3 regions of the Streptomyces sp. B6B3 genome follow, and region 2 is predicted to be linked to each of the others. Evidence: riboswitches for the same ligand, from Rfam matches in the RefSeq annotation. Region 2 holds a riboswitch; each other region holds the start of a gene.
The links. Region 2 has a riboswitch for thiamine pyrophosphate ahead of ABGB06_RS04310 (thiamine ABC transporter substrate-binding protein). Riboswitches for the same ligand answer to the same signal wherever they lie in the genome.
Positions count from the first base shown of each region.

Region 1: it holds a riboswitch for thiamine pyrophosphate, as region 2 does, so the genes downstream of both, thiC (phosphomethylpyrimidine synthase ThiC) here and ABGB06_RS04310 (thiamine ABC transporter substrate-binding protein) in region 2, are expected to answer to the same signal.
Region 3: it holds a riboswitch for thiamine pyrophosphate, as region 2 does, so the genes downstream of both, thiO (glycine oxidase ThiO) here and ABGB06_RS04310 (thiamine ABC transporter substrate-binding protein) in region 2, are expected to answer to the same signal.

Region 1 covers NZ_JBDPLU010000005.1:360,139-370,109, reverse strand. The annotation lists gene ABGB06_RS14160 (GntR family transcriptional regulator) at 1-763, shown strand, start outside; gene ABGB06_RS14155 (pentapeptide repeat-containing protein) at 743-1,915, opposite strand; gene ABGB06_RS14150 (hypothetical protein) at 2,807-3,073, opposite strand; gene ABGB06_RS14145 (hypothetical protein) at 3,100-3,288, opposite strand; gene ABGB06_RS14140 (XRE family transcriptional regulator) at 3,801-4,520, shown strand; gene ABGB06_RS14135 (NUDIX domain-containing protein) at 4,524-4,994, shown strand; gene ABGB06_RS14130 (hypothetical protein) at 5,033-5,872, opposite strand; gene thiC (phosphomethylpyrimidine synthase ThiC) at 6,079-7,785, opposite strand; TPP riboswitch at 7,778-7,889, opposite strand; gene ABGB06_RS14120 (YibE/F family protein) at 7,890-9,311, shown strand; gene ABGB06_RS14115 (DUF5326 family protein) at 9,259-9,468, opposite strand; gene ABGB06_RS14110 (cupin domain-containing protein) at 9,605-9,922, opposite strand.
Region 2 covers NZ_JBDPLU010000001.1:1,013,260-1,023,230, reverse strand. The annotation lists gene ABGB06_RS04335 (histidine kinase) at 1-958, opposite strand, end outside; gene ABGB06_RS04330 (ABC transporter permease) at 984-1,808, opposite strand; gene ABGB06_RS04325 (ATP-binding cassette domain-containing protein) at 1,805-2,725, opposite strand; gene ABGB06_RS04320 (ABC transporter ATP-binding protein) at 2,856-3,890, opposite strand; gene ABGB06_RS04315 (iron ABC transporter permease) at 3,896-5,518, opposite strand; gene ABGB06_RS04310 (thiamine ABC transporter substrate-binding protein) at 5,632-6,720, opposite strand; TPP riboswitch at 6,755-6,860, opposite strand; gene rlmN (23S rRNA (adenine(2503)-C(2))-methyltransferase RlmN) at 6,882-8,009, opposite strand; gene ABGB06_RS04300 (phosphatidate cytidylyltransferase) at 8,043-9,095, opposite strand; gene frr (ribosome recycling factor) at 9,114-9,671, opposite strand; gene pyrH (UMP kinase) at 9,712-9,971, opposite strand, start outside.
Region 3 covers NZ_JBDPLU010000009.1:299,655-309,625, reverse strand. The annotation lists gene pknB (Stk1 family PASTA domain-containing Ser/Thr kinase) at 1-583, opposite strand, end outside; gene ABGB06_RS20935 (septum formation family protein) at 690-2,036, opposite strand; gene ABGB06_RS20930 (thiazole synthase) at 2,123-2,881, opposite strand; gene thiS (sulfur carrier protein ThiS) at 3,021-3,242, opposite strand; gene thiO (glycine oxidase ThiO) at 3,248-4,429, opposite strand; TPP riboswitch at 4,421-4,532, opposite strand; gene ABGB06_RS20915 (DUF1996 domain-containing protein) at 4,743-5,630, shown strand; gene ABGB06_RS20910 (DUF305 domain-containing protein) at 5,630-6,289, shown strand; gene ABGB06_RS20905 (family 16 glycosylhydrolase) at 6,348-7,703, shown strand; gene ABGB06_RS20900 (LacI family DNA-binding transcriptional regulator) at 7,953-9,008, opposite strand; gene ABGB06_RS20895 (FAD-dependent oxidoreductase) at 9,080-9,971, shown strand, end outside.

The sequences.
Region 1 (9,971 bases), on a different contig from region 2:
GCGCCCCGGAGCGCTCTACCGCCAGGTCGCCGCCGCCATCCGCGAAGCCATCGCCGCAGGCGAGTACGAACCCGGCAGCCCACTCCCCTCAGAAGCGCAGCTCATCGCCCGCTACGAGGTCTCCCGCCCCACCGTGCGCAACGCCATCTCCGCCCTACGCGCCGAAGGACTCATCGAAGTCATCCACGGCAAAGGCAGCTTCGTCCGCACCGCCCCCACCCAACTCACCACCCTGGACCGCACCATCACCCAGGACGAAGACGGCACCTTCCACACCGGCCTCGACACCTGGCAACTCCTCGAAGGCCCCACCGTCCACCGCACCCACACCACTCCGGAGACCGGCCGACTCCTTGGCCTCCCCACCGAGGAACCGCTATTCGGCGTCGACCGCCTTTACAACCACCCGGACACCGGCACCCGCCTCGCCCACCGCACCCTCATCCCCTACGCCACCGCTGAAGACACCGAACTCGCCGACCACCCCGACACCGACCCCGCAGCCAGCTACGCCATCCTCACCAAGGCGGGTCACACCCTCACCTGGACCGAAACCACCCGCGCCCGCATGCCCTTGCCCGACGAACGCGAAGCCCTGCACCTCCCCGACGCCACCCCGGTCCTGCACACCACTCGCGTCACCCATGGCACTGACGACCGCCCGCTGATCCTCGAAGAGCTACGGGTCAACGGCGACCACGCCCGAACCGCCTACCGCATCACAGCCCGCACCCCGCACCACCTACCCGTCACCCAGCCCTGACCCGTTGAACTGAGCCTCATACTCAGCGATCCGGGCCCGAATACGCGGGTCATCTGCGCACTCGGACGGAAGAACGGTGGTGCGCCACACCCAAGCCACGACAAGCTGATCAACCGTCAGCCCCACCGCCCCCGAGAGGTCGACGCGGGACAGGATCGCCCCCTGCAAGTGGGCGTCGCGCAGGTCTGTTCCCTCCAGGCCGGCGTGTTGCAGCTCCGCTCCCTCCAGGTGGGCACCGATCAGGATCGCCTCCTTCAGGTGGGCACCGCGCAGGATCGCCCCCTCTAGGCGGGCGTCAAACAGGTGCGCTCCCTCCAAGCGGGCAGCGACCAGGATCGCCTCCTTCAGGAGGGCGTGGCGCAGATCTGCTCCCTCGAAGCGGGCAGCGACCAGGATCGCCTCCTTAAGGAGGGCGTGGCGCAGATCTGCTCCCTCCAAGTGGGCGTAGTCCAGGGCAGCCTCCTTCAGGTGGGCACCGCGCAGGTCTGCTCCCTCCATGCGGGCGCGCCTAAGGATCACACCCTCGAGGTGAGCGTCGCGCAGGTCCGCCCGACGCAGATCGGTGTGGGCGAGGTTGATACGGAAGGATTCGTCTCGTCGGGGACGCCTGCACAAGACGGTAAGAGCCGCCTGCACGTGCTCCTCAGGGGATTGTTCTGTGTCCTCAGCATCGGGATCGGCTTCCAGTGGGGGCGCCGGTGCATGATGACGGATGTAGGCGGCCAGGACTTCCACGACGGTGGGATGGTCCCTCTCGGAATCGCGCATGATGCGCTCCAGGGCGTAGATGCCGCCCAGGCGCTCCGTCATGTTCTCGGAGCCAAGGAGCTTGATCGCTTCGACGTACCGGCCGGTGACCTGACCCTCCCGAGTCAGCTCAGCTTCCTGCCGGTCCTTCTCCCGCGTGTGCTCGAAAAGTTCACGCGTGTGTTTCAGGTTCCGGTCGGTGTAGTACAGGCCCAGCCCTGCGACGATGCCCGCGCCGATCGCCACGAGCGTGGTACGGAAGCCGGTGATCACCACACCGTCAGCCGGTTCAAGGTCCGTCTCCCGTAGATGGGCACCGTCGAACCACCACGGGCCTTGCCACAGCAGCGCGAAGAAGACCACGACACCGATGCCAGTGAATCCCCACCCCACGATCCGCCTCATGAACCCCGTTTTACCAGCCCGCGCTGAGCCCCACCGTCCCTGCGGCTGACCAGCCCGCACGCCTCAAGCGGCTTCTTTGTCGAAACCCGTCTTCACTTCCTCAAGGGCGCGCCTCGCTGCGCGCCGGGCGGCCCTGACGTCCCTGGCCGGGCGTGCGGCCTGGCGGCCGGTCCCGGCCGGGCGCCGCCGCCCGCGCGTCGAGGCGGCACGGGAGTGTTTGGGGCGGGCGGCCTGCGAGTCCTGAGCCACCTGACCGGGCCGGGGCCCGCGTCGAGCAAGGACAGGGGGCCACTCGGGCACCAACGTGGGCAGGACCAGCCTGCCCGAGTCGCCGGCCAGCGTATGGCCCCCTGACCATGCTCGACCCCAACCCGGGCAGGACACCGGCCCAACACTCTCCGGCCACCCGCGACCGCAGGCGCGGCACCCATGGCGCCTCACCCAGCCCGCCGCAGCCGAGCGCCTGTTACCCGCGCCAGCAACGCGATATCGCGTGCGGTCGAGGCCGAGCAAGTCAGCCGAACCACGCCCGAGCCGTCCGGCGCCGCGTCGGCCCGCAGCTGTATGCCCTCCGCGTCTACACCGGCCAGCCGCAGCCCGGAAGCCAGTGCCTCGGCGGCATCCTTCGCGTCTCGCCATCCATCCACGTAGTCGACTCCCGTACCCACAGCACGGTGTCAGGGTCGAACTCCGCGTTGAGTGATCCTGTCTCGTCGTCCGGGCCGTGCATCGCTGAACACCCTTCTGTCCATCTGACTTGGGGTCCTGCGGCTTGATCACAACGACCGCAGCCCCGATACCATCGGCACCGGGGTTCTGCGGAATCCCTGCCGGACCACCCGCGAAGCTGCCAGGCGGAGAGGGTGGTCCGGTCACGTATGGGGTTGTCGGTCAGGGAGCCTGACGGGGTGGGCCCGTCTCCTTCTCTCGGTCGTAGAGGGGGTTGCCGGGCGCCGGGTCGACGCGCATGAACCACTCCGTGTAGAGCTTGAACTGGCGATGCGAGACGTTCCGGCCGGTGTGCTCCAAGGCCCACAGCTCAACCGGCGCGGACTCGTTGTCCACCAGCTCGGACGAGGCGTCGCAGGTCAGGCACTCAATGCGGAAAATCGCCTTGGTGGCGTTCGGCGCTGTCTCCTCGCCCAGCGTCCAAGGCACGTGGTGTTTGATGACCGACCGAGGACTCACCAGGACCGCCGCCCCAGTCGCTCCGCCACGAGCTCCACGCGGTCCGGCTGAACGTCCCATTCCCGCCCGCCCTCGACGGGGCGAAGCCACACCCGGCCCGACTGGTAGTCCATGACCTTGCCGAGCCGGCCCAGCTCCGTATCCCGTGCCAGAGAACCGACCTTGGGTGTCGACGTGCCACTCACGGGGCCACCTCCACTCCATGGATGCGGCTCGGCCTCACGTCAATCCCGTACGACGCCAACCACAGTGCCCGCCGCCGCTCACGTTGCTCGGTCCGCTCGCGACGCGAACGCCGTTCCGCGGCGGACAGCACGTACGGGCGGACCAGTTCATCGGCGCCGCGCCCCGGCTGGCGAGGCAACACAATCGTCGGCTCGTCCTCCCGGCGCACTTCGGCAAGGACGGAGTCCGCCCGATGGCGGCCGGGGGCTGGCAAGAGCCGTCGCAGCAACGGCAGAAGAATCCAGGCGATACAGTGCGACACGTCGACGCTCCTTCGTAGCGTTGGCCACGCCCCCGGACCGAGCCCACGGTCGCGGGGGTCTACGTCGCGTGATCATCGCGTCGCTCACTGGGACGTAGGAACCACGTCCCAACCCCACTTTGGGACGTCCCGCGTCGGGTAAAACGTCCCTAGTGCCGTCCCACCATGCGGAGAGAGACTGTGGAGCCGAACGAGAGGCTACGAGCTGTCATGGCAGCCGGAGGCTGGACCCATGCCACCCTCGCGGCGAAGGTCGACGTGGACCCCAAGTCCGTCGAACGCTGGGTGAACCTCGGCCGCACACCACGCCGTTCCACGGCCATGCGGGCAGCCGAGACCCTAGGAGAAGACGTGCACGCACTCTGGCCTGCCCTACGCCAAGCCCGCCCCGCCCGCGCGGTCAGCCCCGAACTCGTCGCGCTCCACGAACAACGCGCCAACGTCCCCGCAACCGCGTTCGTCGACCTCATCACCCGCGCCACTGAGCAGATTGACGTGCTGGTCTACGCGGCCGTCTTCTTGCACGAGGCCAATCCCAGACTCAACGAGCTACTCAAGGAACGAGCAGCCGAGGGCTGTGCCATCCGGATTGCCATCGGCGACGCCGACAGCCCCAACGTTCAGCATCGCGGCCAAGAGGAGAAGTTCGGCCACGGCATCGAATCGCGCTGCCGCCTGGCCCTCATGCACTACCGCCCGCTCATCGGCGTGCCCGGCATCGAAATCAGGACCCACGGCACCACGCTCTACAACTCCCTCTACCGCGCCGACGAGGAGATGTTGGTCAACGCCCACGTCTGGGGCGTCAACGCCTACGGCGCACCCGTCTGGCACCTACGCCGCGACGCCCGCGGCGGCATGTTCGACACCTACGCCGAGAGCTTCAACGCCGTCTGGGCCACCGCCAAACCTGTCACCGAGGAAGCCTGAACCATGGCACGCACCGAGTACTACGACGACCCCGACGCCCCCAAGCCCAACAGCCTCGTCGTCGCCGCCTCAGCCGTCGTCACCGACGATGCCGGCAACATCCTCCTCCAACGCCGCCGCGACAACGACCTGTGGGCCCTGCCCGGCGGCGGCATGGAAATGACTGACTCTCTCCCCGGTACGGCGGTGCGCGAGGTCAAGGAAGAAACCGGCCTGGACATCGAGATCACCGGCCTCGTCGGCACCTACACCGACCCGCGCCACGTCATCGCCTACACCGACGGCGAAGTCCGCCGCCAGTTCAACATCTGCTTCAACGCCCGCATCACTGGCGGAGAGCTGACCATCTCCGACGAGTCCACCGAACTCCGCTTCATCCCACCCGCCGACCTAGCCACCCTGCCTATGCACCACACCCAACGGCTGCGGCTCCAGCACTACCTAGAGCACCGCAACAGCCCTCACCTCGGCTAGGCGCGTGACAACAATCAAGAATCAGAATCCCGTTCCACCTATCGAAACCCGGCCCTTTCGATCCTTTCTACCTCCGCATCAAAAGCCGCCATGGCATCGTCATCAATCGTGAGCTTGAAGTGCAAGGTTAGATCGATACGCAGATCGGGATCATACATATCCACCTGCGAAAATCTGTCGAAGTTGCTCACCAGAGTTTCTACAAATTCGCGAAACTCGCGCACTGGATTGTTCATCAGCACAGCCGTCAGCTGAAGAAACTTCAACAGATGCGACGGCGCCCGAGCAGAGCGGAGATCAACAGCGCACCGCATGAAGCCCTGATAAATGTCAAGCAGGCGCTTAGCGACGTGCTCAATCACGACGGGGTCACCCGGCTCACCTGGAGGACCGAAGGCACTTCGTTGCATATCCTCCGAAAGCCAGTAGTTGATTCTTTCGCCAATCTCCGATGCGCTCCCAATTACGCTATCCGCATACGCGACAACCTCCTGAGCGTTGGCAAGATACTGCCCTGCGCCAGGGTTTCCCACGGCGTGGTCAAGCCACACCGGATTCAGCTTATCCATGCCAATTTTGAGGAAACCTGCCCACGCCAAATATTCCCACACGATTGGCTTCTCAACGAGAAGGCGATCTAACTGATCCTGAGTTCTGGGAACTTTCGGGACAGGCTTATTCTCCCCGCCCTCACCAAGATCTGCACCACTGTTCAATGAGGGAGCCGAGGAATTCCCATGGTAGAGATTTAGGGTGATGGGCCCATTGAATTGGCCGGCTTGAAACACGGGACCGTGAGTTGAGCCGCTGAAGTCGTTGCGCGCCTCGAAAGGCGCTCCAGCAGCCGTATTCCCATCCGGCCTATCAGTTGACTCCATGCCGCCTCCCCAAGCCCTCGATCTGATACTAGTCAGGTTACTGCGGGAAGAGGCTGCATCCCTCGTCAATACCAAGATCCACCTACAGACCGAATCCCACTTGCAGGGCCAGCCTGTGGAGTCGAACTCTTGCCCGCCGCGAGCCCTTCCACTGTCGAGAAGGCAGTGTCCCGGTCCGAGGCCCGCCTCGGACCGGGACACTTCCGTCAGTCCGCGAGCGGCAGGTAGAGGCGGTTGCCGCCCTCGGCGAACTCCTGGGACTTCTGGGCCATCCCGGCGGCTGCCTCGGCGGCTTCGGCCGAGGCAGCGCTGGTCAGGCCCAGTTCGTCGCCGTAGTCGTTCATTATGCTTCTACTAATCTTCATCGAGCAGAAGCGGGGGCCGCACATGGAGCAGAAGTGGGCGGTCTTGGCGGGTTCGGCGGGGAGGGTCTCGTCGTGGAAGGCGCGGGCCGTGTCCGGGTCGAGGGACAGGTTGAACTGGTCCTCCCAGCGGAAGTCGAAACGGGCGTCGGACAGGGCGTCGTCCCAGTCCTGGGCGCCCGGGTGGCCCTTGGCGAGGTCCGCGGCGTGGGCGGCGATCTTGTAGGTGATGACGCCGGTCTTCACGTCGTCCCTGTCGGGCAGGCCGAGGTGCTCCTTCGGGGTGACGTAGCAGAGCATCGCCGTGCCCCACCAGGCGATCATCGCCGCGCCGATGCCGGAGGTGATGTGGTCGTAGGCGGGAGCGATGTCGGTGGTCAGCGGGCCGAGGGTGTAGAACGGGGCGTCGTCGCAGAGTTCGCGCTGGAGGTCCACGTTCTCCTTGATCTTGTGCATGGGCACGTGGCCCGGCCCCTCGATCATGGTCTGCACGTCGTGTGCCCTGGCGATGGTCGTCAGCTCGCCGAGCGTGCGCAGCTCCGCGAACTGCGCCTCGTCGTTGGCGTCGGCGATCGAACCGGGGCGCAGCCCGTCGCCGAGGGAGAACGTGACGTCGTAGGCGGCGAGGATCTCGCAGAGCTCCTCGAAGTGCGTGTAGAGGAAGCTCTCCTGGTGGTGGGCGAGGCACCAGGCCGCCATGATCGAGCCGCCGCGGGACACGATGCCGGTCTTGCGGCGCGCGGTCAGCGGGACGTAGCGCAGCAGCACGCCGGCGTGCACGGTCATGTAGTCCACGCCCTGTTCGGCCTGTTCGATCACGGTGTCCCGGTAGATCTCCCAGCTCAGCTCCTCGGCCCGGCCGCCGACCTTCTCCAGCGCCTGGTAGATGGGCACGGTGCCGACGGGGACGGGTGAGTTGCGCAGCACCCACTCGCGGGTGGTGTGGATGTCCCGGCCGGTGGACAGGTCCATGACCGTGTCGGCGCCCCAACGGGTCGCCCAGACCATCTTGTCGACCTCCTCCTCGATGGAGGAGGTGACGGCGGAGTTGCCGATGTTGGCGTTGACCTTCACCAGGAAGTTCCGGCCGATGATCATCGGCTCGGTCTCCGGATGGTTGATGTTGGCCGGCAGTACGGCGCGGCCGGCGGCGAGCTCCTCGCGGACGAGGTCGGCGGGGCGGTTCTCGCGGAGCGCGACGAACTCCATCTCGGGGGTGATCTCGCCGCGGCGCGCGTACGCCAGTTGGGTGACGGCGGCGCCGCTGCCGCGTCGGGCCCCGCCGTTCGGGCCGTGCTCCGCGGTGTCGCCGCGTTCGGCGATCCAGCCCGCGCGCAGCGGCGGCAGGCCGCGGCGGACGTCGGTCTGGACGTCCGGGTCGGTGTACGGCCCCGAGGTGTCGTACAGGGACACGTCCCGGCCGTCCGTCAGCCGCACGTGCCGCACGGGAACCCGGAGGTCGGGGCGCGCCCCGGTGAGGTATCCCTTGTGCGCGCCGACGGGCCGGTCGGCCGCGGTGCGGGCAGGCGTGCGTGCGTTTTGCTTGGTCATCGGACCTACTCCCTACGCCGGCATTACCCGGTAACAGGTTCGGCGGTCGGCGCGGCCTCAGCGCCCTCTCAGCCCCGTGCCCGGAGCTCCCGCGATTGGCACATATGCGACTCCACGCTAACGGCACACCGGCCGAGCTGAACAGGGGGCCGGGTCGCTTAGGCGATGATCTGACCGTGACCTCATTCGACGACGCCCCCGGATCCGGGCAGGGACCCGAACCCGGGCACGCGCACGCGCATCACCATCACGGCGGTCCCGCCGCGCCCGTGTCGCTGCGGCTGCGGCGGGTCATCGCGGCGGTGCTGATCCCGTTCGCCGCCCTGGTCGCCGCCGGCGTGGTGCTGCTGTGGCCGGGCGGCGCGCCGGAGGGCGAGGGGCAGCGCACCGGGCTCGGCTTCGACCAGCAGACCGAGGACGCGCGGATCACCGAGGTCGAGGAGGTGAACTGCGCGGACATCGGGGTGCAGGTGCCGCGCGGCGTCACCGGAACCTGCGAGACGGCCACGGTCGAGGTCACCACGGGGCCGCACGCCGGACGCACCTTCGACGAGGTGGTCCCGCCGGACGCGCCGCAGCGCTACAGCGTGGGCCAGAAGGTGGTCGTCGCCTTCGCCCCCGATGCGCCCGAGGAGTTGCAGTACAGCATCAGGGACGTGGGCCGGGAGCCGCCGATGCTGCTGCTCGCCGGGGTGTTCGCGCTGGTCGTGGTGGCGGTCGGGCGGCTCCGCGGGCTGCTGGCGCTGGTCGGCCTGGTGGTGAGCTTCGCGGTGCTGACCGCGTTCATCCTGCCGGCCATCCTCAACGGCTCCAACCCGCTGCTGGTCGCGGTCATCGGCGGCAGCGTGATCATGCTGGTGACGCTGTTCCTGACCCACGGGGTGACCGCCCGCACCGCGGTCGCGGTGCTCGGCACGTTGATCTCGCTGCTGCTCATCGGGCTGCTGGGGTCGGCGTTCATCGGGTGGGCCAGCCTCACCGGGAACACCGACGACCAGACCAGCCTGGTGCACAGCCTGTACCCGGGCATCGAGATCCGCGGGCTGCTGCTCGCCGGCATCCTGATCGGCTCGCTCGGCGTGCTGGACGACGTGACGGTGACCCAGACGTCGGCGGTGTGGGAGCTGAAGCAGGCGGAGCCGGGGGCAGGTTGGCCGAAACTGTACCGATCGGCGATGCGCATCGGCCGGGACCACATCGCCTCGGTGGTCAACACCCTGGTGCTGGCCTACGCGGGCGCCGCGCTGCCGCTGCTGCTGCTCTTCACCATCGCCCGCAGCGGCGTGGACACCGTGGCGTTCAGCGAGGTGGTGGCCGAGGAGATCGTCCGGACGCTGGTCGGCTCGATCGGGCTGGTGGCCTCGGTGCCGGTGACGACGCTGCTGGCGGCGCTGGTGGTCAGCGCCGACCGCCGGCCGGACGCGGCCGTTCCGGCCCCGAGCAGGGCGCCGGGTGCCGCCGAGGGGTCACGCGCTACCAGCCGCCACCGGAAGAGGAGGAGACGAACTTCCGCACCACGAAGATGAGGATCGCCACCAGGGCGGCGAACAGCAGGATCTTGAACACGAAGCCGACCAGCATCGTGATCAGGCTGATGAGCATGGTGCCGAAGACGGCCAGCGCGATGGCGGGGATGGCGATCCACCGAACCCACCATGGCAACGCCATGAACGCGCCCTTCATTGCCCGGCTCCTCCTAGCGAATACGACCCGATACCTCGATGCTATGCGGGCGGAGCCGTCGGCGGGAGTCCCAGCGCCCCCCGTCCTCCCCTGACCGTTCCCTGAGATGAACCCTGACGGCGGCGACCGGCCGGCCTCAGCCCTCCGGCGGCGAGAAGATCACCATCACCCGCAGGTCCTCGGTGATGTGGTGGAACTTGCGCGGCACCCCGGCCGGAACGAACACCACGCTGCCGCGGGCGACCATCGTCGTCTCCTCCCCCACGGTCAGCGATCCGCGGCCGCTGACCACGAAGAAGACCACGTCCTGGCGCTGTGGCCGCTGCGGGTCGGGCTGCCCCGCGTCCAGGGCGTAGAGACCGACGGACATGTTGCGCTCGCGAATGAAACGAAGGTAGGCACCGTCGTTCGCGATCCGCTCGGCCTCCAGCTGCTCCAGCCGGAACTCCCTCATCGGTTCACACCCCTTGCCCCCACACCGCTCCCATCTGGAACGATCTGCT
Region 2 (9,971 bases):
CGCCGAGGCCGGCCTCCCGCACCCGGTCGAGCAGCCGCTCCAGTTCGGCTAGATCCGGCTGCGGCGCCAGTTCCGCGCCGCCGCCGGCCGCCGGCTCGTGTCGGAGCACCTCCAGCAGCCGCCGCAGCTCGCCGAGCGCCTGTCTGCTCGTCGCGCCGATGGCGTCCAGGGCCTGCGCGGCCCGGTCCGGAGACCGGCGGGCGGCGTAGGCGCCGCCGTCCGCGAGCCCGGTGATCACCGCCAGGTTGTGCCCGATGATGTCGTGCATCTCCCGCGCGATGCGGGCCCGTTCGGCGGCGGCGGCGAGCCGCTCGCGCTGGTCGCGCTCCACCTCCAGGCGGGCCGCCCGGTCGATGAGCGCCTCGATGTGGTCGCGCCTGATCCGCACCACGAAGCCCGCCAGCACGCAGACCAGGGTCAGCATCACCGATCTGAAGTAGGTCTCGGCGACGTCGGTCGTCGGCCAACGCCAGGCCCAGGCCACGGTCCCCAGCGCCAGCATGCCGAGCGCCCCGGCCAACCGCGGGACCGAGGAGCGCAACGCCACGCTGTACAGCGCGATGTAGGCGCAGACCGGCGTTCCCGAGGTCAGTCCGGTCCACAGCGCGATCGCGCCGGGCACCGCCATCGCCGCCAGCGTGGCCAGCGGATAGCGGCGGCGCCACACCAGCGGCAGCAGGAACGACACGGCCTGGACCCAGGGCACGGCGGTCGGCAGGTCCGGCAGCTTCGCCCGTTCCCGCCAGCCGTCGTCGTCGAGGTCGGCCACCGCGACCAGGGCGAGCAGCAGCACCGGGACCAGGTCCCAGCAGACCGGGTGCCGCGCGTCGAAGGCCCGTACCCGCCCCATCAGCGCCCGCACCGGCCGGGTGGGCGACGCCGCGTACTCGTGCCACACCCTCCCCGGGGCGCCCCCGGGCCCCCGGCGGCGCGGTGGAGTGGCCGTGGTGGTGCTCATCCCGTCGCTCCGCACGGGGGCATCGTCACACGTCCCGGCGCCTGAGCAGGAGGGCCGCGGCGCCGAGACCCAGCGTCGTCCACACCGCGATCGCCAGATACGCGGCCGTGGTGGACAGCGCGCCCTCCTCGGGACGGGCCAGCCCCATCGACTCGCCGATGTCGAACGGCATCAGCCGGACCACGTCGTCCACCCACGCCCAGGGCAACAGGGAGGCGAGCTCCGGCAGCAGCATCACGACGCCCACGTAGACCCCGATGGCGCCCGGGGTGCGGCGGATCAGCGCGCCGATGGTCAGCCCCAGCACCGCGCCGTACGCGGTGAACACCCCGCTGCCCAGCAGGGCACGGGCCACGCCCGGATCGGACAGCGAGGCGGCCAACCCGGAGCCGGCGAGCAGCGGCTGGGCGGCGAGGAAGGTGACGAAGGCGACGGGCACGAAGACCGCGAGCACGACCACGGCCAGCACGCCCGTCTTGGCCCACAGCACGGGCAGCCGCCTGGGCACCGCGGTCATGCTGGAACGGATCATGCCGGTGCCGTACTCGCCGGTCATGGCAAGGACGCCGAGAACGGCGACGGCCAGTTGCGCGAAGGTCATCCCGAACACCGGCAGCCCCACCGGATCGACCTGCCGGTGGGCCTCGTTGTCCTCGTGCGACGCCCCGACGAGGATCCCGAGGCCGACGGAGAGCGCCGCGGCGCAGGACAGGGTGATCCAGGTGGAGCGCAGCGACCAGAGCTTGGTCCACTCCGAACGCACGATGCCCCAGCCGGTCAGCCGGTACCCGGGCGGATCCGCGGCGTGGTCGCGGGGCGGCGCGGCGGGCGGCGCGGTGACGGTGCTCATCGGGCGCCTCCGCCGGTGCTCGTCTGGTACTCGACGGTGTCGCGGGTGAGGTCCAGGTAGGCGTCCTCCAGCGAGGTCTGGCCCGGCGTGAGTTCGAAGAGCGGGATGCCGTGCTCGGCGGCGGTCAGCCCGACCCGCGGCGCGTCGAGTCCGGTGATCTCCAACGTGTCGGGCGCGGGCCCGGCGATCGTCACGTCGGGACCGGCCAGCAGCCGGCGCAGCCGGGCCGCCTCGGGCGTGACGACCCGCAGCGTGCCCACGCCGGCGGCGCGCAGCAGCTCGGGGACGCCCGTGTCGGCGAGCAGCCGGCCCTGGCCGATGATGACGAGGTGGTCGGCGGTCTGCGCCATCTCGCTCATCAGATGCGAGGAGAGGAAGACCGTGCGGCCCTCGGCGGCCAGGCCGCGGAGCAGGCCGCGGATCCAGCGCACGCCCTCCGGGTCGAGGCCGTTGACCGGCTCGTCGAGCATCACCACGGCCGGGTCGCCGAGCAGCGCGGCGGCCAGCCCGAGCCGTTGCCCCATGCCGAGCGAGAAGCCGCCGACGCGCTTCCCCGCCACCTCGGCCAGACCCACCATCTCGACGACCTCGGCGACCCGGCGGCGGGGTATGCGGTGCGTGTGGGCGAGGGCCAGCAGGTGCTTGGCGGCCGAGCGGCCGGTGTGCACGGCCTTGGCCTCCAGCAGGCTGCCGAGTTCGGCGAGCGGCGCGGGATGGTCGGCGTAACGCCGGCCGCGCACGGTGACGCGGCCGCTGGTCGGCGCGTCCAGGCCGAGGATCAGCCGCATGGTGGTGGACTTGCCCGCGCCGTTCGGGCCCAGGAAGCCGGTGACCAGGCCGGGCCGGACGGTGAAGGTCAGGCCGTCCACGGCCGTCCTGGCGCCGTAGCGCTTGGTGAGTGCCTCTGCTTCGATCATTTCTTCGGTCGCCTTCGGGAGAACGGTTCGACGCCGTCCACCTCACCGGAGCCGCGCGCCCGACTCGTCCGCCCACGGCCGGACGTTGGCCGGCCGCGTAGTACCACGGTGCTACGCCGCGGCCCGCGGATCAGCCGGGGAGCGCGACGACCTCGTCCCGGTCGAAGGCGGTGCCCACCGTGGCACCCTCCGGCGGCGCCGAACGCAGCGGCGCGGTGGCCTCCAGGCGCGGCCCGCGCTCGGGGTCCAGCAGCAGCACCACGTGGTCGCCGCGGAAGGTCCTGGCCCGCACGGTGCAGCGCGGACCCGTACCCTCCTCGGGCCCGGTCAGGGCGACGCCCGACGGGCGGACCAGCAGCCGGCACGGTCCCGCCGGGGTGCCGTCCGGCACCGGCACCCGGCCCCAGGGCGTCTCCGCGACGCCCCCTTCGCGGACCACCGCCTCGGCGACGTTGCCGAAGCCGAGGAAACGGGCGGTGAACTCGTCGGCCGGGCGCCGCCACACCTCGGCCGGCGTGCCCTCCTGGGCGATCCGCCCGTCCCGCATCACCACCACCCGGTCGGCCAGCGCGAACGCCTCGCCCTGGTCGTGGGTGACCGCGAGCACCGTCGTGCCCAGCCGGCGGAACAGCTGGCGCAGCTCCACCACCAACCGCTCCCGCAGGGTGCGGTCGAGCGCGCCGAGCGGCTCGTCGAGCATCAGCAGCCGGGGCCCCGGAGCCAGCGAACGGGCCAGCGCGACGCGCTGCTGCTCGCCGCCGGAGAGCGAGGCGACCGGGCGACGCTCGGCGCCGGGCAGCCCGACCAGATCGAGCAGTTCGGCGACCCGCCGCTCGGCCTGGGCCCGCGGCACGCGCCTGACCCGCAGCCCGAAGGCGATGTTGCGGCCCACGTCGTGCTGCGGGAAGAGCTGGTGGTCCTGGAACATCAGCCCCACCCCGCGCCGGTGGGCCGGCACGCCCGCCTGGTCGCGGCCAGCCAGCCGCACCGCGCCCGCGGCCAGCGGCTGGAGGCCGGCGACCGCGCGCAGCAGCGTCGACTTGCCGCTGCCGCTCGGGCCGAGCACGCAGACCGTCCGGTGCTCCGCCACCGCCAGGTCCACCCCGTCGAGCGCGAGATGCGGCGGCTCTTCGAAGCGCACCCGGACGCCGTCCAGTTCCAGCAGGGTCGTCACACCAGCTCCCCGGCCCGCGGCGGGCGTATCCGTTCCAGGGCCAGCAGGGTGGCGGCACACAGCACCATCAGGATGGTGCTCAGCGCCATGGCCTGGCCGTAGTTGAGCTGCCCGGCCCGGCCCAGCAGCCGGGCCACGGCGACCGGCAGGGTGGGGGCGTCGGCGCGGGCGATGAAGACGGTGGCGCCGAACTCCCCCAGCGAGACGGCGAACGCGAAGCCGGCCGCGACCAGCAGCGCCCGCCACACCAGCGGCAGGTCCACCTCGCGCCAGGCCCGCGCCGGCGAGGCGCCGAGCACCGCGGCGGCCTCCCGCAGCCGGTGGTCGATGGCGCGCAGCACCGGCAGCATGGTGCGCACCACGAACGGGACCGCTACCAGGGCCTGGGCCAGCGGCACCAGGATCCAGGAGGAGCGCAGGTCCAGCGGCGGCTCGTCGAGCGCGATGAGGAAGCCGAAGCCGACGGTGACCGCCGAGGTGCCGAGCGGCAGCATCAGCAACGCGTCGAACCCGCGCACCAGCCGGCCCGCGCCCGGGCCCGTGACCCGGGTGAGCGCCGCGGCGGCCAGCCCGCCGACCGCAACCGCCACCAGGGTGGCGACGGCGGCGAAGCGCAGCGAGTTGCCGATCGCCTCCCACGGCGCCACCAGGAACGTGCCACCCTCGGTGCTGGTCAGCGCCCGGTAGTTGCCGAGGCCGTAGCCCTCGGGGGTGGACAGCGAGCGCTCCACCAGCACCGCGAGCGGCAGCAGGAGCAGCACCGCCAGCACCGCCAGAACGCCGCCGAGCAGCGCCCGTTCGCCCGTACCGCGGGGTCGGTGCGCGGTCCGGTCGGCGTCCACCAGGCGGAGCGCCGACTCCGCCCGGCGCGTCAGCGCGGCGTGGCCGGCCAGCAGCGTGGCCACCGCGGCGAGCTGGAGCAGGGTGAGCACGGCGGCGGTCGGCAGGTCGAGCAGCTCCGCGGTCTGCCGGTAGATCTCCACCTCCAGGGTGGTGGTGCGGGGGCCGCCGAGGATCTGGATGGTGCCGAAGGAGGTGAAGGTGAAGAGGAAGACCATCGCCGCGGCGGCGGCCACGGAGGGCACGAGCGCCGGCAGCGTGACGCGGCGCCAGGCGGCGAACGCGCCGGCGCCGAGGGTCCGCGCGGCCTCCTCCTGGCGCGGGTCGAGCTGCGCCCACAGGCCGCCGACCAGCCGCACCACGACGGCGTAGTTGAAGAAGGCGTGGGCCAGCAGGATGGCCCAGACGCCCTCGTCGAGGCGCACCCCCCACAGGTCGTCGAGCAGCCCGCCCCGGCCGAGCAGGGCCAGGAACGCGGCCCCGGTGACCACGGTGGGCAGCACGAACGGCACGGTGACGGCGGCGTGCAGCAGCCGCTTGCCGCGGAAGTCGAGGCGGGCGAAGACGTAGGCGCCGGGCAGGGCGAGGGCCAGGGTGAGCGCGGTGGAGGCGGCGGCCTGCCAGACGGTGAACCACAGCACGCCGAGCACGTCCGGATCCGTCAGCACGTCGGCGGCGTGGCCCAGCCGCCAGCCGCCGCCCTCGCGCAGGCCGCGGCCGGTGATCGCGACCACCGGATAGCAGAAGAAGACCGCCACGAAAGCCACGGGCGGGGCCATCAGAGCGAGCCTGGCCAGCCCCGCCCGGCGCCGCAGGGCCCGCTCCGGCGCCCCGGGCCGCCGGGGCCGTTCGGATCCTCCCGGCCCTTCGGCCCCTGCCGGCCGTTCGGCGGTCAGCGCACGACGACGGACGTCCACGCGTCGATCCACTGCTCGCGGTGCTCGGCGACCTCCGCGGGCGCCATGGTCTCCGGGTCCTCGATCCGCTCGCCGTACCGGGTGAACGCCTCGGGCAGCGGGGTGTCCTCGCGCACCGGGTTGACGAACATCGACAGCGGCAGGTCGGCCTGGAAGTCCTCGGTCAGCAGGAAGTCCAGCAGCGCCCGGCCGCCCTCCGGATTGCCGGCGCCGGCCAGCAGCCCGGCGAACTCGATCTGCCGGAAGCAGGTGCCGGTGCTCACGCCGGTCGGCGCCCGCTCCGGCCACTCGTCCTCCGGGCGGTCGGCGTAGACCACCTCGGCGGGCGGGCTCGAGGCGTAGGAGACCACCAGCGGACGGTCGCCGTCGCCGGCGCCGGAGAAGCGCTCGTTGTAGGCGACCTCCCAGCCCTCGGTGACCTCCACGCCGTTCTCCCGCAGCCGGCTCCAGTAGTCCTGCCAGCCGTCCTCGCCGTAGTGGGCGACGGTGGCGAGCAGGAAGCCGAGCCCCGGCGAGGAGGTGGCCGGGTCCTGCACCACCAGCAGGTCGCGGTAGGCGGGGTCGGCCAGGTCGTCGAAGGTCCGCGGCGGGTCGAGGTCGTGCTCCGCGAAGTACTCGCGGTCGTAGTTCACGCAGATGTCCCCGGTGTCCACCGGCGTCACCCGCTGCTGCTCCGCGTCGACCTGGAGGGCCTCGGGCACCCGGTCCAGACCGCTCGCCCGGTACGGCTCGAAGACGTCCTCGTCCAGGGCCCGGGAGAGCAGGGTGTTGTCCACCCCGAAGAGCACGTCGCCCTGCGGCGAGTCCTTGCTCAGCACGGCCTGGTTGACCATGACGCCGGCGTCGCCGGCGCGCAGCACCTGAACGGTGTAGCCCGTCTCGTCGGTGAACCGGGCCAGCACGTCGTCGGAGACCTGGAAGGACTCGTGGGTCACCAGGACGACCTCGGTGTCGTCGCCGGAGTCCCCCGAACCGCCGCAGGCGGTCAGGGTGCCCGAGCCGAGCACGAGGGCGACGGAGACGAGGGCCGTGACGCGGACATGCCGTCGGGTGCTGCGCTTCATGGAGTCGCTTTCGCCACGAGGCGCGCGGGCACGGCACGAGAGGGTTCCGAACTTCCTACCCAGCATGACCTGGGCGAGGTTCGAGGGTCTGCGACCGGTGTCGCACTCTCAGCGCCGCGGGCGCTCCCCTGTCGGAATGATGTTCGGACCAACGATAGCAGTCAGGAACGGGCCGAGGCCGCGAGCTGCCCGCACGCTCCGTCGATCTCCTGACCACGGGTGTCGCGCACCGTCACCGGGATTCCGTGCGCCGCCAGCCCCGCCACGAACGCCCGCTCGTCCTCGGGCCGGGAGGCGGTCCACTTGCTGCCCGGGGTGGGGTTGAGCGGGATGAGGTTGACGTGGGCGCCCCGCCCACGCAGCAGCCGGCCCAGCAGATCGGCCCGCCACGCCTGGTCGTTGACGTCCCTGATCAGCGCGTACTCGATGGAGATCCGGCGCCCCGAGGCGTCGGCGTACGCCCAGGCCGCGTCGAGCACCTCGCGGACCTTCCAGCGGGTGTTGACCGGGACCAGGGTGTCGCGCAGCTCGTCGTCCGGGGCGTGCAGCGAGACCGCGAGCCGGCAGGACAGACCCTCGCGGGCCAGCCGGTGGATGGCGGGCACCAGGCCGACGGTGGAGACCGTGACGCCCCGCTGGGACAGCCCGACGCCGTCCGGCTGCGGGTCGGTCAGCCGGCGGATGGCGCCCACCACCCGCCGGTAGTTCGCCAGCGGCTCGCCCATGCCCATGAAGACCACGTTGCTCAGCCGGGCCGGCTCCCCGTCGGGGAGCCCCTCCCCCGCCAGCTCGCCGTCGCGCAGCGCGCGCATGCCGTCGACGATCTGGTGGACGATCTCGGCGGTGGAGAGGTTACGGTCCAGACCCGCCTGCCCGGTGGCGCAGAACGGGCAGTTCATGCCGCAGCCGGCCTGCGAGGAGACGCACATGGTGATCCGGTCCGGGTAGCGCATCAGCACCGACTCCACCAGCGTCCCGTCGTGCAGCCGCCACAGCGTCTTGCGGGTCGCCCCCGCGTCGCAACTGGCGTGCCGCACCACCGTCATCAGCCGGGGCAGCAGCTCGCCGGCCAGCCGCTCCCGGTCGGCGGCCGGCACGTCGGTCCAGTCCGCCGGGTCGTCGGCGTACCGGGCGAAGTAGTGCCGCGACAGCTGCTGGGCGCGGAACGGCCGCTCGCCGAGCGCGACCATCGCCTCGCGGCGCTCGGCCGGGCTGAGGTCGGCGAGGTGGCGCGGCGGCATCGCGGCCCCGCGCGGCGCGGCGAAGGTGAGCTCTCCTGGTGCAGGCATGATGACGCCAGTGTCGCAGATCGGCCGCGGGGGTCAGCCCGCGCCGACGAAGGCCACCAGGAGCAGCCAGGCCACCGGCGCGGTGGGCAGCAGCGAGTCCAGCCGGTCCATGATCCCGCCGTGGCCCGGCAGCAGCGTGCCCATGTCCTTGATGCCGAGGTCCCGCTTGATCATGGACTCGCCCAGGTCACCCAGGGTGGCGCTGGCCGCGACCGCCGCGCCCAGCAGCAGACCCTGCCACCAGACGCCGTCGTCGATCAGCAGCTGCATGCTCAGCGCGCCCGCGCTCATCGCGAAGACCACGGCGCCGGCGAGCCCTTCGCGGGTCTTGCCCGGGCTGATCCGGGGGGCCAGCTTGCGGCGGCCGAGCCGCCAGCCCACGGCGTACGCGCCGGTGTCGCTGACCACGGTGAGCAGCAGGAAGGTGAACACCCGCCAGGCGCCGTCGTCGGCGGCCAGCATCAGGGCGACGAAGGTGGCGAGGAAGGGCACGTAGAAGACGGCGAAGACGCCGGCCGTGACGTCGCGGAGGTAGTTCTCGGGCGAGCCGGTCATCCGCCACAGCAGGACGGCCAGCGCGGTCAGCGCGGCGGCCACCCAGGCCGCCTCGGCCCCCTCCAGGTAGCCGACCACGACCATGGTGGCGCCGCCGAGGGCCAGCGGAGGGAGCGGCAGCCGGATCGCCTTGCGTTCGGCCAGCCGCGCGGACAGCTCCCAGAGGCCGACCACCACGGCCACGGCTATGACGCCGAGGAACGCCGGCTTGTAGGCGAACAGCGAGGCGACGATCACCGCGCCCAGGGCCAGCCCGACGCCCACCGCGGCGCCCAGGTCGCGCCCCGCGCGCTTCCGCACACCGGGGCGTCCGGCGGCCGGGGGGGTCAGGCCGCCCGGCTCGTCGGCGGGGCCGCCGCTCCGGCCGGCCCCGCCCGGGGTCGGCTCGTCGCCCTCCGCGGGGACGTGGGCATCGGGCACGATCGGCATAGCCCGAGTCTGCGCCGCCCGCCCGGAATCGCGCAGGGGACCCGCCGGGGCGGCGCGCACGTGCTCCGCCTGCCCCCAGGATGATTCGTTCACAGGTGACAGCGTCCTTCTGGGCCCCGGTCAGACCTCGAGCAGCTCGGCTTCCTTGTGCTTGAGCAGCTCGTCCACCTGGCCGACGTACTTCGACGTGGTGTCGTCCAGCTCCTTCTCGCCACGGCGGCCCTCGTCCTCGCCGACGTCGCCGTCCTTGATGGCCTTGTCCATGAGCTCCTTGGCCTTGCGCCGGACGCCGCGGATGGAGATCTTGGCGTCCTCGCCCTTGGACCTGGCCACCTTGATGAACTCCCGGCGGCGCTGCTCGGTGAGCTCGGGGAGGACCACCCGGATGACGTGTCCGTCGTTGGTGGGGTTCACGCCCAGGTCGGAGTCGCGGATCGCCTGCTCGATGTTCCGCAGCGAGCTCTTGTCGAACGGGGTGACGACGGCCATCCGGGCCTCGGGGACCGCGAAGGACGCCAACTGGTTGATCGGGGTCATGGTGCCGTAGTACTCGGCAACGATCTTGCTGAACATCGCCGGGTGCGCACGGCCGGTACGGATCGCGGCCAGGTCCTCCTTGGCGACCTGGACCGCCTTCTCCATCTTCTCCTCGGCCTCGAGGAGGGCTTCTTCGATCACCACGTGCTCCTGGTTCGATGATGTCGTGTGACGGACCGCGTCAGGCCCGTCGCCCCTGGTTGTTCACGAGTGTGCCGATCTTCTCACCCTTTACCGCACGGGCGATATTGCCCTCCGCGAGCAGCTCGAACACGAGGATGGGAAGCCCGTTGTCGCGGCAGAGCGTGATAGCGGTGGAGTCCGCGACCTTCAGGTCCCGGGTGATCACCTCGCCGTAGTCGAGCGCGTCGAAACGCACGGCGTCCGGATTCGCGGCCGGATCGGCGTCGTAGACCCCGTCGACGCCGTTCTTGCCCATCA
Region 3 (9,971 bases), on a different contig from region 2:
CGCCCTCGATCTGCTCCGGCGCCAGATAGGAGAGCGTGCCGAGCACGGAGTCGGTGGCGGTGGACGTCGGTCCTTCCTGCGGATCGACCGCCCGCACCAGGCCGAAGTCCGCGACCTTGACCCGGCCGTCGTCGCCGATCAGCACGTTCTCCGGCTTCATGTCGCGGTGCACCAGGCCCGCCCGGTGCGCGGCCCCCAGGCCGGCCAGCATCGGCTCCAGGATGTCCAGCACCGCCCGCGGCTGGAGCGCGCCCCGGTCCCGCAGCACGTCCCGCAGGGTGCAGCCGGCCACGTACTCCATCGCCAGGTAGACGTAGCCGCCGTCGGTGCCCTGGTCAAGGACGCCGACGATGTTCGGATGGTCGAGCCGGGCGGTCGACCTGGCCTCCCGGATGAACCGCTCGACGAAGCCGGCGTTCTGGGCGAGTGAGGGGTGCATCACCTTCAGGGCCACCACCCGGTCGAGCCGGGTGTCCAGGGCGCGATAGACCGTGGCCATGCCGCCGACCGCGATTCGCTGCTCGACGCGGTACCTGGCGTCGAGCAGCCGGCCGATCAGCGGGTCCTGAAGGGTCGTGTCCACGGCTCACGAGTCTACGAGCCGGGTGCCGCGCCCCGGGCGTTTCGCGGCCCTCGGAGCCCGACTTGCAGCGGAACGGTGACCAACCAGCGGCACCGGGCCGCCGGGATCAGCCGCCGGTGGTCAGGCCCAGGGTCTGCCGGATGGCGATCTCCTGGTCGATCCCGAGCGTCGCGTAGCCCTCCGTGTACTCGCTCTCGAAGGCGGCCAGGTCCTGGGCGTCGGCCGCCCGGTTCCAGTGCGTCAGGCTGACCTCACGCGCCGCGACCAGCTCGTCGACCTGCCCGGCGACGTCCCCCGACCATGCGGCGGCCGCCAGGTCGCCCGCCTCCTGGTCGATGGTCCCGGCCATCTGCTCGGCCCACTCCCGTTGCGCCGGCAGCGGATCGTCCGGGTACGGCTCGTTCCAGATGACGATCTCCAGCGGCGTGGTGATCTCCAGGTAGCTCGCCTGGTCCGCGCTGAGCTCGCCGGGGTCGCCGCGCACCGAGCCCTCCAGCGGGGTGCCGTCGATATGGCCGAAGAAGCAGAGGATCTCCCGGTCACCGAAGGACCAGCTGGACTGCTGCGGGTAGTAGAAGTACATGGTGGTCGAGGTGTCGAGCTCCCAGGTGTCGAGCACGTAGGGCTGGACCAGCCGGCCACACTCGTCGAACGCGAGCTCGGTCAGCTCCGCGTCCCCGGGGAACTCCTGGTAGCCGGTCACCTGGGCGGTGCCGTACGCCTCCGCCTCGTGCGGGGCGTCGCAGGGCAGCCGGGTGACGGTGGTCTCCTCGGTGGCCTCGTTCTCCTCGTACTGGCCGAGGCCGGTGCCGGAGTCGAAGCAGTCGCCGACCCGGATGTCGAAGACGTCGATCTGCTCGCCGTCGTCGGGTGTCGGTTCGGTCGGGTTGGGGTCGTCGGTGGGCTCGTCGTCCGGCTCGCGCCGCTCCGGGCGCTGCTCCTCGGTGGCCTCGGTCCCCCCGCCGTCGTCGTCCGAGTTGGTCGCCGCGACGGGGATGATCACGGCGAGCGCCGCGATCTGCACGCCGGCCAGCACGACGCCGGCGATGGCCAGGCCCCGACCCCGCTCGGCCCCGGCGCGCGCGGAGAGCCGGGACAGCGCGACCAGCCCGAGCGTCAGGGCCACGGGGAAAAGCCCGACCAGGCCGGTGACCAGGGCGCCGATCGCCAGGCCGTTGACCGGCCGTGCCGGCGCCGGCTGGCCCCACGGCGGCGGCCCGCCGCCCGGCGGCTGCCCGGGACCGCCCGGATAGGGCGGCGGCGGACCGTACGGCTGCGGCGAGGGCTGTGCCGGCGGCGGGCCCGGCTGTGGGGCCGGTTGTGGGGCCGGCGGCTGCGACGGGGGTTCCGCCGACTTCCCCGGCTGCTGCTGGTGCGGTGGGGGCGGACCCTGCGGCGGTCCCGAGGGCGGCGGCCAGGCGCCATAGCCCTGCGGTGGCGGCGGAGTGTCCATGGTCCCCCCGGGGAGCGCGGTGATGCTGGGTGCGGCCCTGGAACCCTTGCGCCGCTGCGCCGGCCCGCCGCAGGGCGGATCGTATCTCAGTGCGAGAACGCCGGACGTTCCCGCTCCACGTCCGCGTCCAGGCTGGCCAGCCCCGCCATCGGGGACGAGGCGCGGGCGAAGTGCCGCCTCGGGATCCGCCCCGCGCGCCCGGCCAGCCGCCCGGCCAGCACCGCGTGCCGCATCGCCCGCGCCATCTCCTCGGGGCGCTGCGCCCGGGTGACCGCGGAGGCCAGCATCACGCCGGCGCACCCCAGCTCCATGGCCAGCGCCGCGTCGGAGGCGGTGCCGACGCCGGCGTCGAGGATGACCGGGACGCCGGCGCGTTCGGTGATCAGCTCGATGTTGTGCGGGTTGCGGATGCCGAGGCCCGAGCCGATCGGGGAGCCCAGCGGCATCACGGCCGCGCAGCCGGCGTCCTCCAGGTGGCGGGCCAGCACCGGATCGTCGTTGGTGTACGCGAGCACCGTGAAACCGTCGTCGACCAGGGTCTCGGCGGCCTCCAGGGTGGCCATCGGGTCGGGCAGCAGGGTGCGCTCGTCGGCGACCACCTCCACCTTCACCAGTTCGGTGCCCAGCGCCTCCCGGGCCAGCCGCGCGGTCAGCACGGCCTCGCCCGCGGTGTAGCAGCCGGCGGTGTTCGGCAGCGGCCGGATGCCGAGCTCGGCGAGCACGGAGAGCACCGAGCCGCGGGCGCCCGGGTCGATCCGGCGCATGGCCACGGTGGTCAGCTCGGTGCCCGAGGCGACCAGCGCGCGGCGCAACACGTCCAGGCTGGGCGCGCCGCCGGTGCCCATGATGAGGCGGGAGGACAGCCGCAGGCCGCCCAGCGCCAGGGCCTCGTCGCCGGCCGCGGTGTCGGTGGTGCCGGTGCTGGTGCCGGTGGTGTCGTTGGCGGGTGTGGTGTCGGTGGGGTTGGTCTCGGCCATGACGGTCTCAGCCTCCCTGTACGGCGGTCAGCACCTCGACCCGGTCGCCCTCGGCGAGCGCGGTCGCGGGCCACTGGCCGCGCGGGATCACGGTCTCGTTGACGGCGGCGGCGATCCCGCCCGGGCCGGCGGGCGCGGCGAGCAGCTCGGCCACCAGCCGGTCCAGCGTGGTGCCGGACGCGAGCCGGCGCCGCTCCCCGTTCACCCATACCTGGACGTCCGCGCTCACGTTGCTCACACCGCCACCTCCTCGCGCGCCGCGGGCGCCGGCTCGCCGGGCGACCAGCGCCGTGGGGTGAAGGGGCGGGCGTGTTCGGGAAGCTCCCCGCTCGTCAGCACCTCGGCCAGCACCTCGCCGGTGATCGGTGCGAGCAGCACCCCGTTGCGGTGGTGCCCGGTGGCCAGGTGCAGCCCGGCCAGCCCGCTCGGGCCGAGCAGCGGGGCGTTGTCGGGGGAGCCGGGCCGCAGCCCGGCGCGGCATTCGACGAGCGGCAGCTCGGTCACGCCGGGCACCAGCTCGTGGGCGTCGCGCAGCAGCTGGTAGACGCCGCCCGCGGTGACGGTGGTGTCCGGGCCGCACTCCTCCGAGGTGGCGCCGAGCACCAGCTCGCCGTCGGTCCGGGGCACCAGGTAGATCGAGCCGCCGCGGACCACCGCCCGCACCGTGCGGCTCAGCAGCGGCGGCCGGCCGGCCGGCATGCGCAGCCGCAGGATCTGGCCCTTCACCGGACGCACCGGCGGCGCGACGTCGGGCGGCAGCCCGGCGAGCTCCGCGCTGCGGCAGCCGCCGGCGAGCACCACCTGCCCGGCCGCCAACGTGCCGCCGTCCGACAGCGTCAGACCGGTGGCGCGCTCGCCCGTGACCGTCAGCTCGGTGGCCCAGACGCGGTGGAACGCCACGCCGGCCCGCTCGCAGGCGACCAGCAGCGCGGCCAGCAGCAGGCGCGGGTTCACCTGGTGGTCGCCGTCGACGCGCAGCCCGCCGCGCACGCCCGGTGCCAGCATCGGCTCCAGCCGGCGGCTCTCCCGGCCGGACAGCCACTGGGTCGCCAGGCCGCAGCGCTGCTGCAGCGCGTGCAGCTCGCGCAGCAGCGACCGGTCGTCGGCGTCCAACGCGGCCACCAGGGTGCCGCACGGGCGGTAGCCGACGTCGATTCCGGCCAGCTGCGTCAGCTCGGCGACGAACTCCGGATAGCGGGCGGCCGAGGCGAGGTTGAGGTCGAGCAGCGCCTCCTCGCCGTGGTGCAGTTCGGTGACGGCGGCCAGCATCCCGGCGGCCACCCCCGCGGCGCCGTCGCCGGGCCGCGGGTCGACCACCGCGGTGCGCAGCCCTCGTTGGGCCGCCCGCCAGGCGGTGACCAGGCCGATCACACCGCCGCCGACCACGACGACGTCCGCCGATCTACGCGCACTCACGCGACTCCTCCCTTCGCCGGCATGACCCGGATCAGGTTCGTACGGTCGGAGGCCGGCCAGCCTCCCTCTCAGCCCGGTGCGCCGGGCTCCCGTGGGTGTCCTTCGTCGGCAGCCTAGTACCGCCCTCGCCTGGCCGGAACCCGAGGGCGAGAGAGCGCTCTCTCGACTCGCTCCCGATCGCCCGTCATTGGCCGTCAGGTGCGCGGGCGAGTTCCGGGAATGCGTCGAACTTCTTGACGCCTTGTTTCGCCATCTCTAGGTTCCGGGTCAGAGAGCGCTCTCTCACACCCCCCACCTCATTCGAGGAGAGCACGTGAAACCACACACCTGGCCGCGGCGCGCGCTCTACGCCGGACTCGCCATCCTCGGCCTGATCGGCTCACAGTTCGTCGTCGGCGTCAGCGGCGCGGCCGCCGGTGACGATCCGGCGGGGGACAGCGCGGCGGCGGACGTCGTGCGCGTGGCGGAGTTCGTGGCGGAGTGCACGTTCAGCCACCAACTCCCCGACGACCCGATCGTCTTCCCCGGCCTGGCCGGAGCCTCACACATGCACAGCTTCTTCGGAAGCACGGTGACCAACGCACACACCAACCTCGGCGACCTGCTGGCGTCGGACAGCACCTGCGACCCGGCCATCGACCTCTCGTCGTACTGGGTGCCGACGCTCTTCGTGAACGGGCAGGCGGTCCAGCCGCAGTCCGCGACGTTCTACTACCTGGGCGAGGGCGTCAACGACCCCTCGAGGATCCAACCCCTGCCGCAGGGACTGAAGATCGTGGCCGGCAACGCGGTGGCCAGCGGTCCCGACCAGTCCATCGCGCGATGGTCGTGCCTGCACGCCGGGCACGTCGACCCGTCCAAGGACTTCGTGACCTGCCCGGCGGGCACGGCCCTGGAGTCGTACCTCGACTTCCCGCAGTGCTGGAACGGCGTCGACCTCGACTCGCCGAACCACAAGGACCACATGGCCTACCCGGTCAACGGCGCGTGCCCGGCGACCCACCCGGTGCCGGTGCCGAAGCTCCGTCAGGTGCTTCGTTACCCGGTCAACGGTGACCCCTCCGGGTTCGAGCTGGCCTCCGGGCCCGGCTACACGATGCACGGCGACTTCTTCAACGCCTGGCCGGTCGACGAGATGGCCCGGCGGGTCGCGAACTGCATCAACCCCGTCATCAAGTGCGGCCCCGACGGCACCCCGTAGTGCGCCGCCCCGACCGGCGCCGGCCGGCCCTCGCGGGCGGGCCGGCGCCCCTGGCGGCCGTGCTGGCCTCGGTCGTCCTGCTGCTCTGGGCCCTCACCGGATGCGGCGGGTCGGCGGCGGGTCCCGGTCCGGCGGGGCCCGGCGGGGACGCGACCACCGGCTCGGCGTCCGACGGCGGGGCGTCGGACGCGGCGGGGACCGGGGGAGCGGCCGGGCTGAGCCCGACCGACCTGGCCTGGGCCCAGCTGATGATCCCGCTGAACGACCGGATGCTCGCGATGCTCGACCAGGTCGCCCGGCACGGCCGGGACCCCGGCCTGCGCGGCTTCGCGGACGAGCTCGCGGCCAGCCACCGGACCGAACTGGGGCGGCTGCACGCCCTGCTGGACGACGCGGGCGTGACCTACACCAACCTCCACGAGGGCCACAACATGCCCGGCATGGTCACCGAGGAGGAGCTCGACGACCTCGTCCGGCTGCGCGGCGCCGCCTTCGACGCGGCGGCCAGGGACCACCTGCGCGAGCACCTGGCGGAGTCGGGACAGGTCTCCCGCGCCGAACGGGACGCCGGCGCGGACGACGACGCGACCACCCTCGCCGCGGAACTCGCCGACGCTCGCGTCGCCCAACTCGACGAGCTCGCCCGGCTCGGCGACTGAACACCCCACACGACCCCCCCACACGTACCCCCCACACGGGAAGGACCAGGACGACACGATGGATGTCACCACGCCGGGGCGCACCCCGGTGACCACGTCGCACCGGAGACGACCGCGCTGGCCGCTGGCCACGCTGATGGCGGTGCTCGCGACCGTTCTCGGCATCACCACGCTGGCGGCGCCGTCCTCCTCCGTGGCCGCCGAGGAGGTTCTGCTCTCCTACGACAAGCCGGCCCAGGCGTCCACCTCGCAGCACGACGGCACCTGCTGGGAATGCGGCCCCGACAAGGCGTTCGACCACGACCCGGCCAGCCGCTGGGCCACCTCCCCGGAGGGCGGCTGGGTGGACCCGGGCTGGATCTCCGTGGACCTCGGCGCCCCGGCCGACATCAGCCGGGTGGTGCTGCAGTGGGACCCGGCCTACGCCGTGGCCTACCAGATCCAGGTCTCGAACGACGGGCAGAACTGGCAGCCGATCCACGAGACCACCAGCGGCGGCGGCTACAAGGAGACCGTGCAGGTCTCGGGCAGCGGCCGCTACGTGCGGATGTACGGCACCCAGCGGTCCAACGGCTACGGCTACTCGCTGTGGGAGTTCCAGGTGTACGGCACCGGTGGCGCGCCGGAGACCCCGCCGGTGCCGGAGGACCCGACCTTCCCGGGCGAGCTGGTGTGGAGCGACGAGTTCGAGGGCGCCGCCGGCAGCGCGCCCGACGCGGCGAAGTGGACCGCCGACCCGGGCAACGGCAACAACAACGAACTCCAGATGTACACCGACAACCAGAACGCCCGGCTGGACGGCCAGGGCAACCTGGTGATCGAGGCGCGCCGGGAGCAGACCCCGGGCTCCAGTTGCCCGGTGGACCCGATCAGCGGCAGCACCACCTGCCAGTACACCTCGGGGCGCATCAACACCGCGGGGAAGTTCGACTTCACCTACGGCCGGGTCGAGGCCCGGATGAAGGTGCCCAGCACGGTCGGCCTGTGGCCGGCGTTCTGGATGCTCGGCTCGGACTTCAACGAGGGCCGGCCGTGGCCGTACACCGGCGAGATCGACATCATGGAGCACGTCGGCACCTCGCCCAACCTGGTGCACTCCACGCTGCACGCCCCCGCCTACTTCGGCGGCAACGGCTACGGCACCAGCCTGGACCTGGGCCAGCCGATCTCCAACGGCTTCCACACCTTCGCCGTGGAGTGGGACAGCCAGGGCATGGTGTTCACCGTGGACGACCGGGTCATCCACACCGTGGACCGGCAGGAGCTGGAGACGACGGTCGGGCCCTGGGTCTTCGACCACGACTTCTTCATGATCCTCAACGTCGCCGTCGGCGGCGACTGGCCGGGTCCGCCGAACGGGTCCTCGACCTTCCCGCAGCAGATGGTCGTGGACTACGTGCGCGTGTACCAGTAGCCGCGAGCACGGCCGAGCCCTGTCCGGGCGGTCGATGGGGGCACCTCCCAGCCTTCCAGGCTGGGGGAGGATCGGCCCGCGGCTCCCCCGGAGCTCGGGGGCCCGCCCGGACAGGGACTGGTGCCAGTCGGCCGGCAGTCAACGGTCAGCAGCAGCCGGCCCGGCTGGGACGCGCACAGCCGCCGGGTCCCCGCCTGGGGCCCGGCGGCCGCCCGCGCCCGGCCGTGTCCCCCGGCGCGCCGAGCGCGCCTATGCGCTCTGCCTGACCACCAGTTCCGGGTGGAAGACCACCGAGGGCAGCGGCCGTCCGCCGGTGTCGATCTGCCGCAGCAGCAGCCGGGCCATCTCGGCCGCCATCTCCTCCACCGGCTGCCGGATCGTGGTCAGCGGCGGATCGCAGTTCAGCGCGGGGACGCTGTCGTCGAAGCCGACCACCGCCACGTCCTGCGGCACCCGCCGGCCCTCCTGGCGCAGCATCGACACCGCGCCCAGCGCCATCAGGTCGGAGGCCACGAAAACCCCGTCGAGCTCCGGGTGCCCGGCCAGCAGCCGGCGCATCTCCATCGCGCCGCTGGCCTGGGTGAAGTCCCCCTCGGTCCACGGCACCTCGGCCTGCCCGCGCTCGGCCATCGCGGCCCGGAAGCCCGCCAGCCGCTCCTGCGCCACCGGCATGTCCTGCGGTCCGGCGATCGCGCCCACCCGCCGCCGCCCGATCGCCACCAGATGCTCGGCGGCCAGCGTGGCGCCGGCGCGTTGGTCGGCGTCGACGTAGGTGACCGGCGTCGGCGTGGCCGGCCGGCCGGCGAGCACCGCGGGCAGCGGGGTCCGGGACAGCAGCCCGGGCAACGGGTCGGTGGCGTGCGCCGAGATCAGCACCACGCCGTCCACGTGGCCCTGTTGCAGGTAGCCGAGCAGCTGGCCGCGGGACGGCTCGTCGTCCGCCAGCATCAACACCACCTGCACCCCGCGCGGCCTGGCCACCTCCAGCAGCCCGGTGACCACCCGGCCGAAGTACGGGTCGGTGAACATCCGCCCCACGAAGGGACCGGTGACCTCGCGCTGCTCGCGCTCCGAGACCACCAGTGCCACCGAGTCGGTGCGCCGGGTCACCAGCGAGCGGGCCGCCCGGTTCGGCACGTACCGGGTGCGGGCGATGGCCTCCTCGACCAGCCGGCGCAACCGCGGGTCGACGGTCGACTCGCCGTTGATGACGCGCGAGACCGTCGCCCGGGAGACCCCCGCGACGCGCGCCACATGTTCCAGAGTCACCGGTCTGGGCGGCGAGGCGGGCGGTTCCGTGGTCACTGTGCCTTTATACCCTCGGACGGATGTCCGCCCGGGAGTCGGCTCCCCACGGTCCTCGTAGGCTGGGCGGCGTGACGGACACGACAGACCGGCGCGGGCAGGCCGTGATCGCGGGAGCCGGCCTCGCCGGGGTGCAGACCGCCGTCCAGCTCCGGGAGCGCGGCTGGGAGGGGCCCGTCCTGCTGGTCGGCGCGGAGCCGCACCGGCCGTACGACCGGCCGCCGTTGTCCAAGGACCTGCTGCTCGGCAAGGCGGACGGCGCGGAGCTCGACGTGGACTACGCCGGGCTCGGCATCGAGCTGGTGCTCGGCCGCCGGGCCACCGGACTGCGCCCCGCCGAACGCCTCCTGGACACCGACGCGGGGCCGCTGCCGTACGAGCTGCTGGTGCTGGCCACCGGGGCGGAGGCGGCGACGCTGCCGGTCCCGGGCGGCGAGGCGGGCCACTCCGCTGGAGTGCATGTGCTGCGCACCCTGGACGACGCGCGCCGCCTGAAGCCGGTGCTCGACGGGCACGGCAGCCTGGTCGCGGTGGGCGCCGGCTGGATCGGCGCCGAGGTCGCCACGGCCGCCCGGGCCGCCGGCTGCCGGGTCACGGTGGCCGAGGCGGCGGGCCACCCGCTGCCCGGCGCGCTGCCCGCCGAGGTGGCCGAGCGCACCCGCGCCTGGTACGCGGAGGCCGGCGCCGAACTGCGCACCGGGGAGCCGGTGATCGCCGTGCGGGAGGGCGAGGTGGAGCTCGCCGACGGCACCGTGCTGGGCGCCGACGCGGTGCTGCTCGGCGTCGGCTCGCGGCCGGCCACCGGCTGGCTGGCCGGTTCCGGCATCGCCCTGGCGCCCGACGGCTCGGTGCGCGCCGACGCCCGGCTGCGTGCCGGCGCACCCGGGGTGTACGCGGTCGGCGACTGCGCGTCGTTTCCCTCGGCCAGGTACGGCCGGCGGCTGCTCGTGCACCACTGGGACA